3 regions of the Austwickia chelonae genome follow, and region 2 is predicted to be linked to each of the others. Evidence: riboswitches for the same ligand, from Rfam matches in the RefSeq annotation. Region 2 holds a riboswitch; each other region holds the start of a gene.

Evidence for each region. A riboswitch is a leader RNA that binds a small molecule or an ion and turns the genes downstream of it on or off. The one in region 2 is predicted to bind thiamine pyrophosphate.
Region 1: linked by a shared signal. The riboswitch ahead of thiC (phosphomethylpyrimidine synthase ThiC) and the one ahead of DX923_RS13055 (ECF transporter S component) in region 2 are both predicted to bind thiamine pyrophosphate.
Region 3: linked by a shared signal. The riboswitch ahead of DX923_RS00245 (thiazole synthase) and the one ahead of DX923_RS13055 (ECF transporter S component) in region 2 are both predicted to bind thiamine pyrophosphate.

Annotation. Positions count from the first base shown of each region.
Region 1 is NZ_CP031447.1:79,670-84,941, reverse strand. It holds gene DX923_RS00395 (zinc metalloprotease HtpX) at 1-114, opposite strand, end outside; gene thiC (phosphomethylpyrimidine synthase ThiC) at 245-2,011, opposite strand; TPP riboswitch at 2,089-2,199, opposite strand; gene DX923_RS00385 (MBL fold metallo-hydrolase) at 2,243-3,613, opposite strand; gene DX923_RS00380 (rhodanese-like domain-containing protein) at 3,734-4,051, shown strand; gene DX923_RS00375 (sulfite exporter TauE/SafE family protein) at 4,131-4,898, shown strand; gene DX923_RS00370 (hypothetical protein) at 4,921-5,091, opposite strand; gene DX923_RS16000 (hypothetical protein) at 5,084-5,272, opposite strand, start outside.
Region 2 is NZ_CP031447.1:2,954,995-2,960,266, forward strand. It holds gene DX923_RS13045 (energy-coupling factor transporter transmembrane component T family protein) at 1-319, opposite strand, end outside; gene DX923_RS13050 (ABC transporter ATP-binding protein) at 316-1,941, opposite strand; gene DX923_RS13055 (ECF transporter S component) at 1,946-2,677, opposite strand; TPP riboswitch at 2,808-2,912, opposite strand; gene DX923_RS13060 (DUF4235 domain-containing protein) at 3,100-3,378, shown strand; gene DX923_RS13065 (Lrp/AsnC family transcriptional regulator) at 3,454-3,939, opposite strand; gene pdhA (pyruvate dehydrogenase (acetyl-transferring) E1 component subunit alpha) at 4,070-5,272, shown strand, end outside.
Region 3 is NZ_CP031447.1:49,112-54,383, forward strand. It holds gene thiE (thiamine phosphate synthase) at 1-352, shown strand, start outside; gene thiH (2-iminoacetate synthase ThiH) at 384-1,649, opposite strand; gene DX923_RS00245 (thiazole synthase) at 1,646-2,470, opposite strand; TPP riboswitch at 2,461-2,577, opposite strand; gene thiF (sulfur carrier protein ThiS adenylyltransferase ThiF) at 2,615-3,253, opposite strand; gene thiS (sulfur carrier protein ThiS) at 3,253-3,450, opposite strand; gene DX923_RS00260 (hypothetical protein) at 3,615-3,998, shown strand; gene DX923_RS00265 (hypothetical protein) at 4,103-4,360, shown strand; gene DX923_RS00270 (DUF1204 domain-containing protein) at 4,422-5,272, opposite strand, start outside.

The DNA of each region.
Region 1 (5,272 bases), 750 kb from region 2:
CAGCGCGGTCCAGGGAGCGGCCGCCAGCAGGGTCACCACCGAACTCACATGCACACCTTCGATGCTGCGCCACTTCCACGCGACTTTCAGCCCGCTGAGCGGTGAGCTCGTCATGGTCTGCCGTCCTTGTGTCCCCGTCGTTCTCCGAAGTTGTCGACAACGACTTTAGACAGTGACCGGTGATTTCCCTTACTGCGCGTCCACTACTCCGGCAACAGTGCTGGCCACCGGCTCTCCCATGAACTCAGCGGCGGGCCTCCTCCGGGGTGAGATAGACGCTGGCTCCCAGGTCGATGAACTGACGGGATTTCTCGGCCATCCCCTCAGCTGCGCCCTCCGGAAGGTCCTGCGTGGAGCCTCCGCTCTCGAGATGGTGGCCGTACTTTTCCCGGATGTCGGCGCTGATCCGCATGGAGCAGAACTTCGGCCCGCACATCGAGCAGAAATGCGCCGTCTTCGCCGGTTCGGCGGGCAGGGTCTCGTCGTGGAAGGCTTCGGCGGTGGCCGGGTCCAGCGCGAGCGCGAACTGGTCCCGCCAGCGGAATTCGAAGCGTGCCCGGCTCATCGCGTCGTCCCAGGCCTGGGCGCCGGGGTGTCCTTTGGCGACGTCGGCGGCGTGGGCGGCGAGTTTGTAGGTGACGACGCCGGTCTTGACGTCGTCACGGTTGGGCAGCCCGAGGTGTTCCTTGGGGGTGACGTAGCAGAGCATCGCGGTGCCGCCCATGGCGATGGTGGCGGCGCCGATGGCGGAGGTGATGTGGTCGTAGCCGGGGGCGATGTCGGTGACCAGCGGTCCGAGGGTGTAGAAGGGCGCGCCGTCGCACCATTCCTGTTGGATGTCGACATTTTCGACGACGCGGTGGAGGGGGATGTGTCCGGGCCCTTCGACCATGACCTGGACGTCGTAGGACCAGGCGCGTCGGGTGAGTTCGGCGAGGGTGCGCAGTTCGGCGAGTTGGGCTTCGTCGTTGGCGTCGGCGATGGATCCGGGGCGGAGTCCGTCGCCGAGGGAGAAGGCGACGTCGTAGGCGGCGAAGATTTCGCAGAGGTCGTCGAAGTGTTCGTAGAGGAAGCTTTCGCGGTGGTGGGCGAGCATCCATCCGGCCATGATGGAGCCGCCGCGGGAGACGATCCCGGTGACCCGGTCGGCGGTCATGGGGACGTAGCGCAGCAGTACTCCGGCGTGGATGGTCATGTAGTCGACGCCTTGTTCGCATTGTTCGACGACGGTGTCGCGGAAGATTTCCCAGGTGAGGGCTTCGGCGCGGCCGTCGACTTTTTCGAGGGCCTGGTAGATGGGGACGGTGCCGATGGGCACGGGGCTGTTGCGCAGGATCCATTCGCGGGTGGTGTGGATGTCGTCGCCGGTGGACAGGTCCATGACGGTGTCGGCTCCCCAGGTGATCGCCCAGGTCAGTTTGTCGACTTCTTCGGCGATGGAGCTGGTGACGGCGGAGTTGCCGATGTTGGCGTTGACCTTGACGAGGAATTTCCGGCCGATGATCATCGGTTCGGCTTCGGGGTGGTTGACATTGGCGGGGATGATGGCGCGGCCTGCGGCGACCTCGTCACGGACGAGTTCGACGGGCAGGTTCTCCCGGGCGGCGACGTAGCGCATCTCCGGGGTGAGGATTCCGTTTCGCGCGTAGTGCATCTGGGTGACGCGTCGGCCGGTGCGGGCCCGGCGGGGTGGGCGGGCTTCGCCTTGCCAATGGTGGGAGGCGCTACCGCGCCGAACGGCTGATCGGCCGTCGTCGGCGAGGTCACGGGCTCGTCCTTGGTAGGTTTCGGTGTCTTCCCGGTGGGCGATCCAGTCCGCGCGGAGCGCGTCGAGACCTCGTTCGGGGTCGGAGCCGGGCCCGGTGGTGGTGTATCGGTCGAAGGTCTCGCCGTTGGTCAGGTGGACGCGGGCGACCGGTACGCGCAGTTCGTGGGCGTCGGTGGCGGGGGTCTGGAGGACCCGTTCGTGGGCTTCGTGCACCGTGGTGAGGTGGCTGGCGTGGACGGTCATGACACTCGCTTCCGCTCGGCCGGGTGCGCACCGGACGGAGGGGTGGCGGTGGCTCACGGTGGACGTTGAGGTCTGTGCGCGAACCGGCCGGACTGTCCCTCCGCCGGTATGACCCGGATCAGGTATGACGGTCAGGGCGGCTCCAGCCCTTTCTCAGCCTGCTGCCGCAGGCTCCCGTGGTCGACTCGTCCACCTTAGCCCGAAGGTGGGTTCGGTTGAGGGGCGAGCGGTTCAGGCCTTCTGGTGTTCGGCGGCCCAGGCGTTGTAACCGCCGGTGATGTCGGCGACGTCGGTGAATCCTCTGCTGCGCAGGTAGCTTGCGCCGACGTGGGAACGCCAGCCGCCTGCGCAGTAGACGACGGTGGGGCGGGTGGGGTCGAGTTCGTGGTGTCGTTCGGCCAGTTGGGGCAGGGGGATGTGGTTGGCTCCGGGGATCATGCCCTGGGCGACTTCGCCGGGGTTACGGATGTCGAGCAGTTGGGTGTCTGCGCCGAGCTGATCGGTGTGGTCGGCGGGGACCTTGGCGGCGTGGGCGACGTGGGCGGCATGTCGAGCAAGGTACTCCTCGATCTGCGGGATATAGCCGATGACCTGGTCGTATCCGATGCGGGAGAGTCGCATGGCGGTGTCCTGTTCGAGACCTTCAGGGGTGGCGAGGACGAAGCGTTGTCTGGGCGCGAAGAGCATCCCGGCGGTTTCGGCCATCCGTCCGTCGGTGGGGACGCTGACTGATCCCTGCAGGTGTCCGGCGGTGTAGTCGGGCGCTGGTCGTGCGTCGTGGACCACGGCTCCGTCGGCGAGCGCGTTGTCGATCTGTTCGTCGGTGAGTGCGGGGATGGTCGCGTGGGGGTCGAGGACGGGTCGTTGTTGTTTGTTGAGGGTGGCGTCGAAGCTGAAGTAGGCGGGTGCGGCAGGTTGGCCTTCGGTGACGATGGCGACGAAGTCGTCTTCGCTCATGGGGGCGCAGGCGTAGTTGGTGCGTCGTTGTTCGCCGATGGTGGATTGTTTTTCGGTGGAGAGGTTCTTGCCGCAGGCGGATCCTGCGCCGTGGGCGGGGAAGACGCGGACTTCGTCGGGTAGGCCCATCAGGGTTTTCTGGATGGAGTGGTAGAGCTTGCGGGCGAGTTCGTCGGCGGTGTTGCCTTCGGAGGCGAGCAGGTCGGGTCGGCCGACGTCGCCGATGAAGAGGGCGTCGCCGGTGAGGACGCCGTAGGGGGTGGGGTCGTCGGCGTGTTCGTGGACGAGGATGCTGATCGATTCGGGGGTGTGTCCGGGGGTTTCGAGGATGTCGAGCTGGAGGTCGCCGAGGTCGATCCGGTCGCCGTGGTGGAGTGGGCGGATGTCGAATTCGGGGGTGGCGTGGTGTCCGTAGCCGATCCAGGCGCCGGTTGCTCGGGCGAGTTCGAGGTGTCCGGAGACGAAGTCGGCGTGGAAGTGGGTGTTGATGATGCCGATGATGTCCAGGTCTGCGTCGCGCGTGTCGGTGAGGTAGTCGTCGATGTCGCGGCGTGGGTCGACGATGACGGCTTTTCGGCTGGTCTCGTCGGCGATCAGGTAGGACGCTTGTGAGAGACAGTCCAGGTAGTACTGGGTGAAGATCATGGTCCTCTCCTTGAGTTCTCGGTCGCCCCGAGTGACTCTCCCCTAGTTGGCAAGATACCCCCGGGGGTATCTTTCGGACAAGGTCCGAACACTGGAATCCCTTCACGAACGGAGCAGCAGATGCGCGAGTGCACCCTTGACGACCTGGCCCAGGCCCATGCCGAGGCGGCCACGGTGGTCGATGTTCGCGAGCCGAACGAGTACGCCGCCGGGCATGTCCCTGGAGCGATCACGGCCCCACTCTCCCGCCTTGCCGACCACCTCTCTGAAATCCCTTCTGACGGTGTGATATACGTCATCTGCGCCAGTGGGAACCGTTCCAAGGCGGCCACCACTTTGCTGATGGACGCCGGGCATGACGCCGTCTCCGTCCAAGGAGGGACGAACGGATGGGTCCAACTGGGCCGACCGGTCGTGCAAGGCATGTCGCGGCGCTGACCATCGACCAGGAGGCTGATTCACCGGTGTTCTCCCCGACAACAGGACGACCCGTGAGACACGACGGACGGACCCGACAGTGAACAGCCTGCTGATGGTCGCCCCCTTCGGGCTCCTGGTGGGGCTGATCCTGGGGGCGCTGGGCGGTGGCGGTGCCATCCTGACGGTGCCGATCCTGGTCTATCTCCTCGGGCAGTCCCCGTCGGCGGCGACAGCCGGGTCTCTGGTCATCGTGTCCTTGATCTCCGTGGTCGGCGTGGCGAGCCACCACTCCCGAGGCAACGTCCGATTCAAGGACGGACTGCTCTTCGGACTGTTCGGAGTGGTCGGCTCGCTCCTGGGCTCCAGGCTGTCCATCGCAGTACCGGCCGTGGCGCTGATGTCCTCCTTCGGAGTGCTCCTGGTCGTGGTGGGCACGCTCATGGCACGCCGCGCGCTCAAGGGCGCTTCCGCCACCGACACCGGCGATCGCCGCAGTCCGGTGGCGATCGTCCTGGCCGCGACCGCTGTAGGGCTACTGACCGGCTTCTTCGGGGTCGGCGGTGGCTTCGCCGTCGTCCCGGCCCTGGTCCTCGTCCTGGGTTTCCCGATGCCGGCCGCGGTGGGCACGTCACTGGTCGTCATCGTGGTGAACAGTCTGGTGGCGCTGGCCGCCCGGGTCACCGGCGGGGTGGAGATCGAATGGCCGCTGATCCTCGTCTTCAGCTTCTTCGGTGCGCTGGGCAGCCTGTGGGGTGGGCGAGTCGCAGCTCGGGTCGACCCACGGCATCTCACCGCAGCTTTCAGCGCCCTACTCTTCGTCGTGGCGGCCTACGTTCTCGCCATGAATCTTCCCCAACTGCTGTGACCTCGGCGGGGAGGCGTGCAACTCATCGTGGACGCCGCAGGCCGCTGACCCAGGCAGCGATCTTCGCGTCCGGGCGGAGATGCAGACGGTCACCGGTCACCCGCTCCACCCATAAGGTGGCGATCCCCCCGACGAGCATCCCCGCGATATTGATCACCAGTTGGGCTGCACTGCCGAAGATCTCATCAGTCACTCCGGTCGCTGAAGCTACGGCGAGATTCCCTGCCGCGGTCGAGACCTGGTGCAGGACCACGCCTCACAACGTCGTCAGCGGTTTCCCGCGTGACGTCTACGCCCACCAGAGCGCCTGGAGGACGAATGGACTGCCCGTCGGCCCAGGTCACATTGGTGACATAGGTCTCGGCGAGCAGCAA
Region 2 (5,272 bases):
GGTAGGAGGCGAAGACGATACCGGGAACGACGAAATAGGCGACCCTGAGCCCGGCGACCACCGCCGGAGCGAGAGCGTGCTCCGCGGAGAGCAACCAGTTCGACCAGATGATGGAGGCCACGGCCAACACCGCGGGGAACAGCCGCCACAACGGGAACCCGGTCCGGCCGACGAGCACGACCACGGTCACGGCACACAGTCCGGCACAGGCGGCGGCTTCGTGGAGGCCGTCCAGGAAAGGCACCCCGGAGATCAGGACGAAGGAGGCCCCCACCAAGGAGAGCGGGCCGCACCGGGCGAGCAGACCCCACGGGTTCACCGGACACCTCTGCTTCCTGGGTCGGCGGGCCCGGCGCACAGCCGCCCACGAGCCAGATGATGGACGTCGTCGACCAGCCCGGCCAGGAGGTCGTCGTGGGTGCCGGCGACGACGGCACACCCGGCGTCGCGGGCCGAGGACACCAGCCCGGCGACCACCGCCCAGGTGTGCCGGTCCTGGCCGACGGTGGGTTCGTCGAAGGCCACCAGGGCCGGGCCGTGAACGAGGGCACCGGCCACGGCGAGACGGCGCACTTCACCACCGGACAGCCGGTAAGGGTGCCGTCGGGCGGCGTGCGACAGCCCGAGAACGTCCAAGGTGGCGTCGATCCGGCGGGCCGCCGCCCCGGCGTCGCCGACATCCCGGCCGAGCGCCTGGGGAGTCGACAGCAGGCAGTCGCGGACGGAACGGGTCGACGTGATCGTCAGCTCGGCACGCTGAGGCACCCAGCCGACCCGGGCGGCCAGATGGGCCGAATCCCACCGGTGGAGTTCAGGTGGGGCGCCACCGGCCCAGCCTGCGTCGGCCCGGACCTGCCCGCCGGTGGGCCGGTCGATGCCGGTGAGGAGCCCCAGAAGAGTCGACTTCCCCGCCCCGCTGGTGCCCCGTAGCGCGGCTGCGCGGCCTGCGGTCAACGTCAGATCGACGCCGTCCAGAGCGGTGACATCGGGTTCGGGGCGGCGGATCACCCGTAACCCGCGGCGGGGACGATGCACGACGCGGACATCCTCCGCAGACACCAAGGCCTGTCCGGCAGAGGCCGCCACACCAGGCCAAGGGGCGCAGAGCTCCTCAGGGAGACCCAGCGCTTCCGGGGCGGGCGCGCCGGGCACCCACAGCCCGGCCGCGAGCAGCTCAGCGGTCTGCTCGTGAAGGGTGCGCTGCACCGGCCCGTCAGCGAGGAGACGACCGTCCCGGCCGAGGACGACGAGACGGTCGACGACGTCGACCCAGCCGGTGAGGCGGTGTTCGACGACGACGAGGGTCGCCCCGGCTTCGTCCGCGGCGGCGACGACGGCTTCCCGGACGGCCCGGGCCGAGGCGTCGTCGAGCATGGAGGTCGGTTCGTCGAGCAGGACGACCCGAGGGCGCAAGGCGATGATCCCGGCAAGGGCGACACGTTGGGCTTCACCGCCGGAGAGTGCCGACGTGGCATGGCCAGGGCCGTAACGGATGTCCACGGCGGCGAGCGCGGCGGCGATCCGACGGTGGATGTCGGCGCGGGGGACGCCGAGGTTTTCGAGACCGAAGGCAATGTCCCGTCCGATGGTGCCGGCGACGCGGGCGTCGGCCGGGTCCTGGACGAGGAGCCCGACCCGGCCGTCACCGGCGCGGGTCGGTCCGTCGTCGACGGTGACCGTTCCGGTGAGGGCGCCGGGCTCGACGGTGTCGACGACTCCGGCGATGGCCCGCAGCAGGGTGGATTTTCCGGCGCCGCTGGCTCCGGCGACGAGGAGGCGTTCGCCGGGTTCGATGTGCAGGTCGATGCCGTCGAGGATGGGACGTCGTCGTCCGAGCGGGGTCCAGGTGAGTCCGCGGAGGTCGATGGCGGCGCCCTTGCCGGGGCGTCGGTCTGCTGTCGGGTGTGTGTTCACGGAGTCGGCCGGGTGGGAGATGTCCACCGGGTCAGGCCTGCCCGGGCCGCCCGTCCGGGCTGGTCGGTGCCGGGTCGTCCTGGTCGTCCTCGAGGTCGGCGGTGAGTCGTTCTTCGCCGGGCGGGAAGGCGGTCAGGGCGCCTGCGGTGGCGAGGGCTTTCGTGAGGGCCCAGGCGCCGAGTCCGGCGATGACGGCGCCGGAGACGACGCTGAAGCCGAGATAGGCGAGTTTCCAGGCGGTGGAGTATTCGACGACGTAGACCCACCATTCGTAGAGGACGACTTCACAGATCGCGGACATCGCTCCGGCGGCGATCGCGGTGTCGGGTCGCCAGCGGCGCCACCGGTAGAGGGCGACGACGATCTCGACGCCGAGTCCTTGGAGGGCGCCGGAGATCATGACGGCGGGGCCCCATTCGTTGCCCAGGAGCATGGAGACGTTCGCGGCGACCAGTTCGACGAGGAGGGCTGCGCCGGGTCGGCGGACGAGGAGGGCGCCGAAGACTGCGGGGAGCAGCCAGACGCCGACCAGTGAGGCCGAGGCCGGGGGGAAGACTTGGAGGGCGACTTTCAGCGGGGGGTAGAGCACATTGTTGAAGCCCCAGAAGGCGACACCGAAGGCGACACCGAGGACTGCGAGGGTGACCAGGTCGACGGCTCGCCAGGCGAAGGGGCCGCCGCGTGCCATGCGGGTGGCGGTCGCGGTGGCGCCGGGTCTGTCGGTGGCGCTGCCGGTGGGTGTGGCCGCGTCGTGGTCGGTCATCGGTTCGTCCTGTCTGTACGTGTCTGCTCGTCGACAGGGGTGCGTCGGGGCGCCTGCCCGGTGGCCGTCGTGGGCCGCTCCAGGCGTGAGTGCTGACGGTGTGCGACCTGCGAAAGTGTGCAGGTGGGCTCGTCCGAGATTCCCGACTCCCTACGCCGGTGCGAACCGGATCAGGTGCGAGGGTCTGCGGGCTGTCCGCACTCTCAGCGCTGGTGGCGCTCCCCTGTCGTATCAGGACGAAACCTACCGCAGCGGGCTCCGTTCGCGCACTCTTCGCCAGGAAGACGGGAGACCTTGTCGGTGCTGGTCCGGGCGGGAGGGGTCCTGCGCGGGCGAGGGGCGACGGCGAGCTGTCCGTGCTGGCAGACTGATCCAGGAGATCCGGTCTCCGGCCGGATGCGGCCGATGAGAGGAGCAGTACATTGGGCGAGAAGGTGTTCAAATACGTCGGTATGGGTGCCGCCGTGGGCGCTGCGGCCTTCGCCAGGGTGGTCACCGAGAAGGGGTGGCGTGCGGTGATGGCGTCCGACCCGCCGTCGAACCCTGAGGATCTCGACACCGAGCTGTGGGAGGCCCTGCTGTGGGCGGCCGCTTCCGGTGCGGTCATCGCGTTGGCGCGCATGTACGCCACCCGGCAGTGGACCCGCTACTACGCGAAGTCCACCGGTCATCTTCCGGCGAACCCGAACGGCATCAGCTGATCCGTGGTGGTGGGCGGCGGCGTCGAGGCCGCCCACCACCTGGTCGCTCTCGGCCGGGGCTTCCGTGCCCCGGGGTCATTCCTCCGGGCGGCGCCACAGGCCGGGGGTCTCCACATCGGCGAAGACCAGCCAGGTCCGGCTGGCTTTCACCCCGGGGATCGACTGCAGCTGCTCCAGCACCACGTCCCGCAGGGTGGCATTGTCCGGGGCACGGACCAGCACCAGGACGTCGAATTCCGCTCCGACCAGGGCGATGTGTTCCACGTGTGGCACGTGGACGAGGGCTTCTCGGACTTCCCGCCAGGTGTCCTGTTCGATGGACAGGGAGACATAGGCGGAGGTCGACAGTCCGGCTTTCTCCGGGGCGACCTGGGCGGTGAAGCCGGTGATGATGCCGGAGTCGGTGAGTTTCTCCAGCCGGGCGTACGCATTGGCGCGGCTGATGTGCAGTCGTTCGGCGAGGGCCCGCATCGACAGGCGCCCGTCGTCGACGAGTGCCGCGATGATGGCCCGGTCAGTCGGATCCAGAACCGGCTCTGTGGGCGACGAACGGTCGCGCATCGACTCTCCTTCGCTCCGAACGTCTCGTATTCACGGGAACTGTTGAGCCGAGCGTACGTCGCCGGACACGATCGGGAGACATCGACCGTGCATCTTCCGGTGAGACCAGCGACACAGTGAGGCACACTCAATGACGAGCAGCCCCGAGCCCACCACGGGATCAGGCAGCACCCGTGCTGCACAACGTAAGACGTCCTCCGTACGTCAAGGGGGATCGGGCCGTCCGAGACGGTCGGCCGAAGCGGATGCCCGCGCGGCGAAAGCCGCCGCCCAGGTCGTCGACCATGCCGAGAGTCATCCGCCCTTCCAGGCCGGTCTGATCCCGGCACCCGAGCCGGTGCGTTTCCTCGACGAACACGGTCAACGGGTCACCCCGATCACCGAGGACTACACCGCCCCGGACGACGACCTGGCGGCGGAGTGCTACCGGCGGATGGTCGTCGGGCGTCGGTTCGACGTACAGGCCACCGCGTTGACGAAGCAGGGACGGCTGGCCGTCTACCCCAGTTCACGGGGTCAGGAGGCATGCCAGGTCGGATCGGTGCTGTCGATCCGTGAGGACGACTGGTTCTTCCCCACCTACCGGGACTCGGTGGCCCTGGTGTCCCGAGGGTTGGACCCGGTGGAAGTGTTGACCTTGCTGCGCGGCGACGCCCACTGCGGATACGACCCTGCGGCCACGTACACGGCCCCGCAGTGCACGCCGTTGTCGACGCAGCTGCTGCACGCGGCAGGAGTGGCCTACGGGGAGCGTCGGCAGGGCCGGGACCGGGTGGCCCTGGCGTTCATCGGTGACGGGGCCACGTCCGAGGGCGACTTCCACGAGGCGTTGAACTTCGCGGCGGTCTTCAAGGCGCCGGTGGTCTTCGTGGTGCAGAACAACGGATGGGCGATCTCGGTGCCCCTGTCGAAGCAGACGGCGGCGCCGAGCCTGGCCTACAAGGGCATCGGTTACGGCGTGGTCTGTGAACAGGTCGACGGCAATGACGCATTGGCCGTGCTGGCCGTCGTGGGCAAGGCCGTGGACTGGGCGCGGGCGGGCAAAGGCCCGGTGCTGGCGGAATTGCACACCTACCGGATGGAGGCGCACACCAATGCCGACGATGCGAGCCGGTATCGCACCGCAGAAGAGGTCGAGGAGTGGAGCCACCGTGACCCGGTGGTCCGTTTGGAGACCTATCTGCGTTCGGTGGGTCGTCTCGACGACGAATCCGTCGCCGCGGTGGCCGCGGAAGGGGAGTCGGCGGCGGCCGAGTTGCGCGACCGGATGAACGTCGACCCGTCACCCTCGCCGGAGAGTCTGTTCGAACATGTCTACGCGACGATGTCGCCG
Region 3 (5,272 bases), 720 kb from region 2:
GACCGCAGCCCGACGGATCGTCCCCAACGCGATCATCGGACGGTCCACCCACAACGAAGCGCAGATGAAGGACGCCGCAGCAGACCCCGATGTCGACTACTTCTGCACCGGACCCGTATGGCCCACTCCGACCAAGCCAGGCCGTCCTGCAGTCGGGCTCGACCTGGTGCGTGCCGCCGCCACACACGTCGGATCCAGCGGGAAACCGTGGTTCGCCATCGGCGGGATCGACTTCGACACCATCGACAGCGTGGTCGAGGCCGGAGCGACCAGGGTCGTCGTGGTCAGGGCTCTGACCGGAACAGACGATGTCGCCGGGGCAGCCCGCAGGCTACGTGCCCGTCTGCCCTGACCAGCACCTCCCTCCGCGGGGCCGACTCCGGTCAGGCCCCGCAGGCCGAGGGAGGAAACCCTGCCCGTCTGCTCGACAGATGATCTGTCATCACCGGTTGTAAACCGCGGGCCCGAATCGCAGCCCGCACCTGATCCACCGAACGTTCGTCTGCGATCGCGAACTGTTCGTCACCGCTGTCCTGGCCTTCCAGCTCCGCTGCATGCTCACCCACCCCGGTGGACACCCCGGCGGACATCTTCGTCGCCGCCACTCCGATGACCCCGTCCCGGAAGGCCGACCGCTCCCGCGTGGAGATCGTGATCGAGGCGAAAGGCAGGAACAGCCGGTAGGCGCACATCACCTGCAAGAGTTCGGCCTCGTGGACGTCACTGGCCGGGACGATCTGTTCCAGCTGATCGGCCAGAGGAAGACGGCTGCCCCTGATGGGCCGTAGGCGAGGAACCGAGAACCCGATCTCCGCGTGCGGATGACGCTGCTGCACCAGCTGTGCGTGAACCGCCGTGGCATAAGCATCCCGACGGAAATCGGACAGACCGAGCAAGGCCCCGAAGGACACCCCCCGCATCCCGGCCGCCAAGGCCCGCTCCTGCGACTCGAAGCGGTACGGGAAATGCCTCTTGTACCCGCTGGGGTGAAAACGGTCGTAAGCATCGGTGTCATAGGTTTCCTGGTAGACGCTGACGAAGTCGGCGCCCGCCTCGTGGACCATCCGGTAGTCGGCCACCGACAACGGCTGCACCTCGATCCCCACCGTCGGGAAATGATGTGCGGCCTGCCTCACCGCCCGGGCGACGAAGGTCGCATCGGCGAACTTCGCCGACTCCCCGGTGAGGATCAATACCTCCTCCAAACCGGTTGCCGCGATCGCCTTCAGCTCCGCATCGGTGCCCGCCTCGTCCAGGCGGACCCGGCTGATCCGGTTCGTACAGGAGAAGCCGCAATAGGTGCAGATGTTCTGGCAGTAGTTCGACACGTACAACGGGGTGAACATGCTGATGGAGGTGCCGAAGCGATCCCGGGTCTCCCGTTGTGCAGCCGTGGCCACCTCCTCCAACACCGACCCAGCCGCTGGAGACAACAGCGCCGCCAGATCGGTGTGGGTCCGTCGTCGTCGACCGAGTGCAGCCCGGACATCCGCCACCCCAAAAGTGGAGAAGTCGGGGACGGCGGCCTCGGACAGAACCGCCTCCATCACCCCCGAATGCATCCGGTCGAACTGGGGGCGCCAGCTCATATGGTCGATCTTGCCGTCGGGCCGGCGAGGCAGCGGCACCACCGGAGGAATCTTCGTCATGACCGATCGACTTCCTGCAGAAAACCGGTGACCGGCGAAGACGGTGCCGCGCCACTCTCCAACACTCGTCCTGGGCCAGCCAGATAGGCGGCCCGCCCGGCCTGGACCGCGCTGCGGAAAGCAGCCGCCATCCCCGGGACGTCCCCGGCAGTGGCGATCGCTGTGTTCGCCATGATCGCTGCGACACCCATCTCCATCGCCTCGCAGGCCTGGCTGGGGCGACCGATCCCGGCGTCCACGATGATCGGCACCTCGATCTCGTCAACCAGGATCTGGATGAAATCACGGGTCGACAAACCACGGTTCGATCCGATCGGAGAGGCCAAGGGCATCACTGCCGCCGCACCTGCGGACACCAGATCCCGGGCCACCGTCAGATCCGGATGCATGTACGGCAGGACGACGAAACCTTCATCGGCCAGGGCCTGTGTCGCTCGGACCGTCTCGGCATTGTCGGGAAGCAGATAACGACTGTCGCGGATGACCTCGACCTTCACGAGATCTCCACATCCCAGCTCCCTCGCCATCCGAGCGATCCTCACCGCTTCTTCGGCGGTGCGGGCCTCGGAAGTATTCGGCAACAAGGTCACCCCCTCCGGGATGACATCGAGGATGTTCCCCTCCCCGCCGGTGTAGGCCCGGCGCACGGCCAGGGTGACGATCTGAGCCCCGGCATGTTCCACCGCAGCTCGTACCAGATCCAGGTTGTACTTACCCGACCCCAGGATGAACCGGGAGGAGAACTCGCGACCACCGATCACCAACGGATCGGACGGCCCCGCTGCAGCACCTTCGACAGGAGATGCCGAGGAGAAGGACATGGTGACGTCCCTTCGCTAGAACGAACTAGTGCAGGTTCGACGGGTGTGATCTCAGCCGGGGGGGCGACGATCCACCCCGATGTGCCCCGGCACCCCGCGTCGTGGCCACTGTACTCCGCGCCCGCAGAACCACGGACAGAGAAATCAACCCTCCAGAGCGAGGATGATGCGGACCGTCAGCATCGCCTGCGCACCGGCACAGGCCATCACCCGCGGCGCAACCATCGGGGCACCAGTGCCGATATCGCTCACCCCATCGCCACAGACCCACCACCGTGAGCCCACCTGCCGGGTCACCATCGTGTCGGTGCGGTCATGACCGGCCATCCCCGAGGCGCCCACCACCACCACTCGCGGATCACCTATCAGCAAGGACTCCGTCAACATGGCTTTCGCCGCTGGATCGTCGAAGGCCTCGCAGACGACCGCGCATCCGGCGAAAACTCCAGGAGCGTCCTCTGCCGTGACCCGGACATCCCGGGTGGTGACCTCCAGATAAGGATTGATCCGAGCGATCCTCGCCGCCAAGGCAGCCGTCTTCGATACGCCCAGATCGGCCAGGTCGTAGGCCTGACGATTCAGATTCGCCAGGTCGACGACATCGTGATCGACCAGGTGCAAGCTTCCCACCCCGGTGCGCGCCAGAGCCAGCGCGATCTGGGAACCCAGACCGCCCAGACCTGCCACCCCGACCCTGGCCTCGGACAGCAGGGCGACCTGTTGCGAACCCATCCGGCCCGCCAGAGCAGCCCGAATCTCCTCCGGCCCAGGCGCTTCGTCCATCAGCCGCCCCCCACGAAATGCACGATCTCCACCCGGTCCCCTTCGGCGAGGACGTACTCGTCGAAGGACACTTTCGGGATGATCAGTCCGTTGACCTCTACAGCGATCCGTTCCTGCCGGTAGCCCTCGCCCTCCACCAGCGACGCGAGGGACCAATCGGACTGCCACGGACGTGATTCTCCATTGACGACGATCATGGCGGCTCCTGGTCGATGTGCTGTCGGGCACCATACCCGGCAACGGCGCCGAAACCACTCCTACTGGGGAGTAAGAGGGGATCTCAGCTCAGACATGAGGAATATTTCTGTCTTTGAGTATTTTTCGGGTTGGCCGATCGTCCAAGAAGAGTCATCATGATGTGATGTCAGTAAAGGGCCTTGCTGATCACACCATGTTCCTTCTCGGCGCTGCCGTCGTCTTCGTCGTCCTCAACAGAGGCGCGGACCTCGCAGCAGGCCGAGCGGTCGCCGGTGCGCTCGCCGTCTACCTCGTCCTCTTCGGGATCGTGGCGATCTACCGGTACCGACAACGGGGCTTGCAGCCGAATGACAACGACAAGTACTACCTCTTCGACTCCCTTGAGCTCGATGACGCCGCTGAACGTGCCAGGAGGCTGGCCGAGCGAGACGCCGTCGAGCGGGAGAACTCAAAGAAGGAAGCTGCTGCTGCAACGCCGACAAGCGAAGTGGCAAAAGCCACCCCTAGCTCGGAGAACGGCTCAGCTCCAACAGATATCCACCGATAGGGCCAGCATCCCGGTCACCTTGATCCGGGGTCTCGGTATACGGGGACTCCTGTGAGAAATCCTCGTCGAGTCGGTTCGTCGAGCAACCGGAGAAGGTGAGTCTCGTGCGGGAGGCCACTGCATCGGACCATGCCACTGCTGTCATCGACGCCCTGATCTCCTACGGGGCATGCCTCTACCTGATCCACCTGGGTGCGCTGCCATCGGCGATGATCGCCGTCACGCTGTACCTGGTGATGATCGTGCTCTTCAACGGCTACCGCCGCTATTTACGGACCGTCCGTCCGATACGCCGTACTTACCGGATCACCTCGCCGAGCGATGAACGTCCCACGGACCGGGTGTTACGCGACGTCGCCTGATCCTGCCGGGCAGACCGGACCACGTCGACCGGAAAGGTGCCAGGAGAGGCATGGCCAGGGATCAGCTCTCCACCGATTCCGCTAGATGCAGGACCGAGGATCCGCTGGCGAAAGGCGCCTCGGCCAAACCGTACCGGCGTGCCATCGCCTGGGCCACCGTCTCAGCCCACCCGTCCGAGCCATCCGGAGCAACGGGGTCACCGACCACCAACGTCCGTTGTGCACGCCAGATACCGCCGACCGCAGCCTGCGGGCAGGCCCGGCCTGCTTCGTCGATGAACAACCACCCCAGGGACTCCTCACCGATGTGGGAGAACATCGACCCCAGAGACGAGAACGACGTCGATATCAGGGGCACCACGAGGAAGAAAGACTGCCACGCGGCCAGCGCAGCCTGCGGGGAGACATCGTGCGGAGCTGCTCCCGACAGGATGTCCAAGGCTGCTCGCATCGTCGAGATCATCCGACGGGCGGAATGGGCGAACAGTGTCCGATGCAATTCCAAAGCGGACAGGAAGAGCTGCGAACGGGCTTGGTTCAAGGTCGCATCCAGCCACGGCGCTGCGGTCAGCCCCTGGCCGGAATCGGCGAACCAGGCATCGTCCGGGTAGGTCTCCCGCCAGCGTTCCCGGTCGGCCTGTATTCGGGCGGCCAGATCGTCAGCGCGCTGACGGGCGGAGTCCAGGGCTTCCTGCGCGCGGGCACGTTCTTGTGCCTGAGTGGTCAGCTCGACGCTGATCCGGGCGATGTCCTCCCGCGCGGCTGCCCCATGTTTCTCCACGGCGATCACGGCTTGGACGAGCTCGTCGGCAGTCTCTGTCCAGTCCTTCATCCGGCGGCCCATCGTGAGCACCTGCTCGAAGGCGCCCGGCTTGGTCTGGTCGTGGGCCCGTTTACGCTTACGCGCATCGG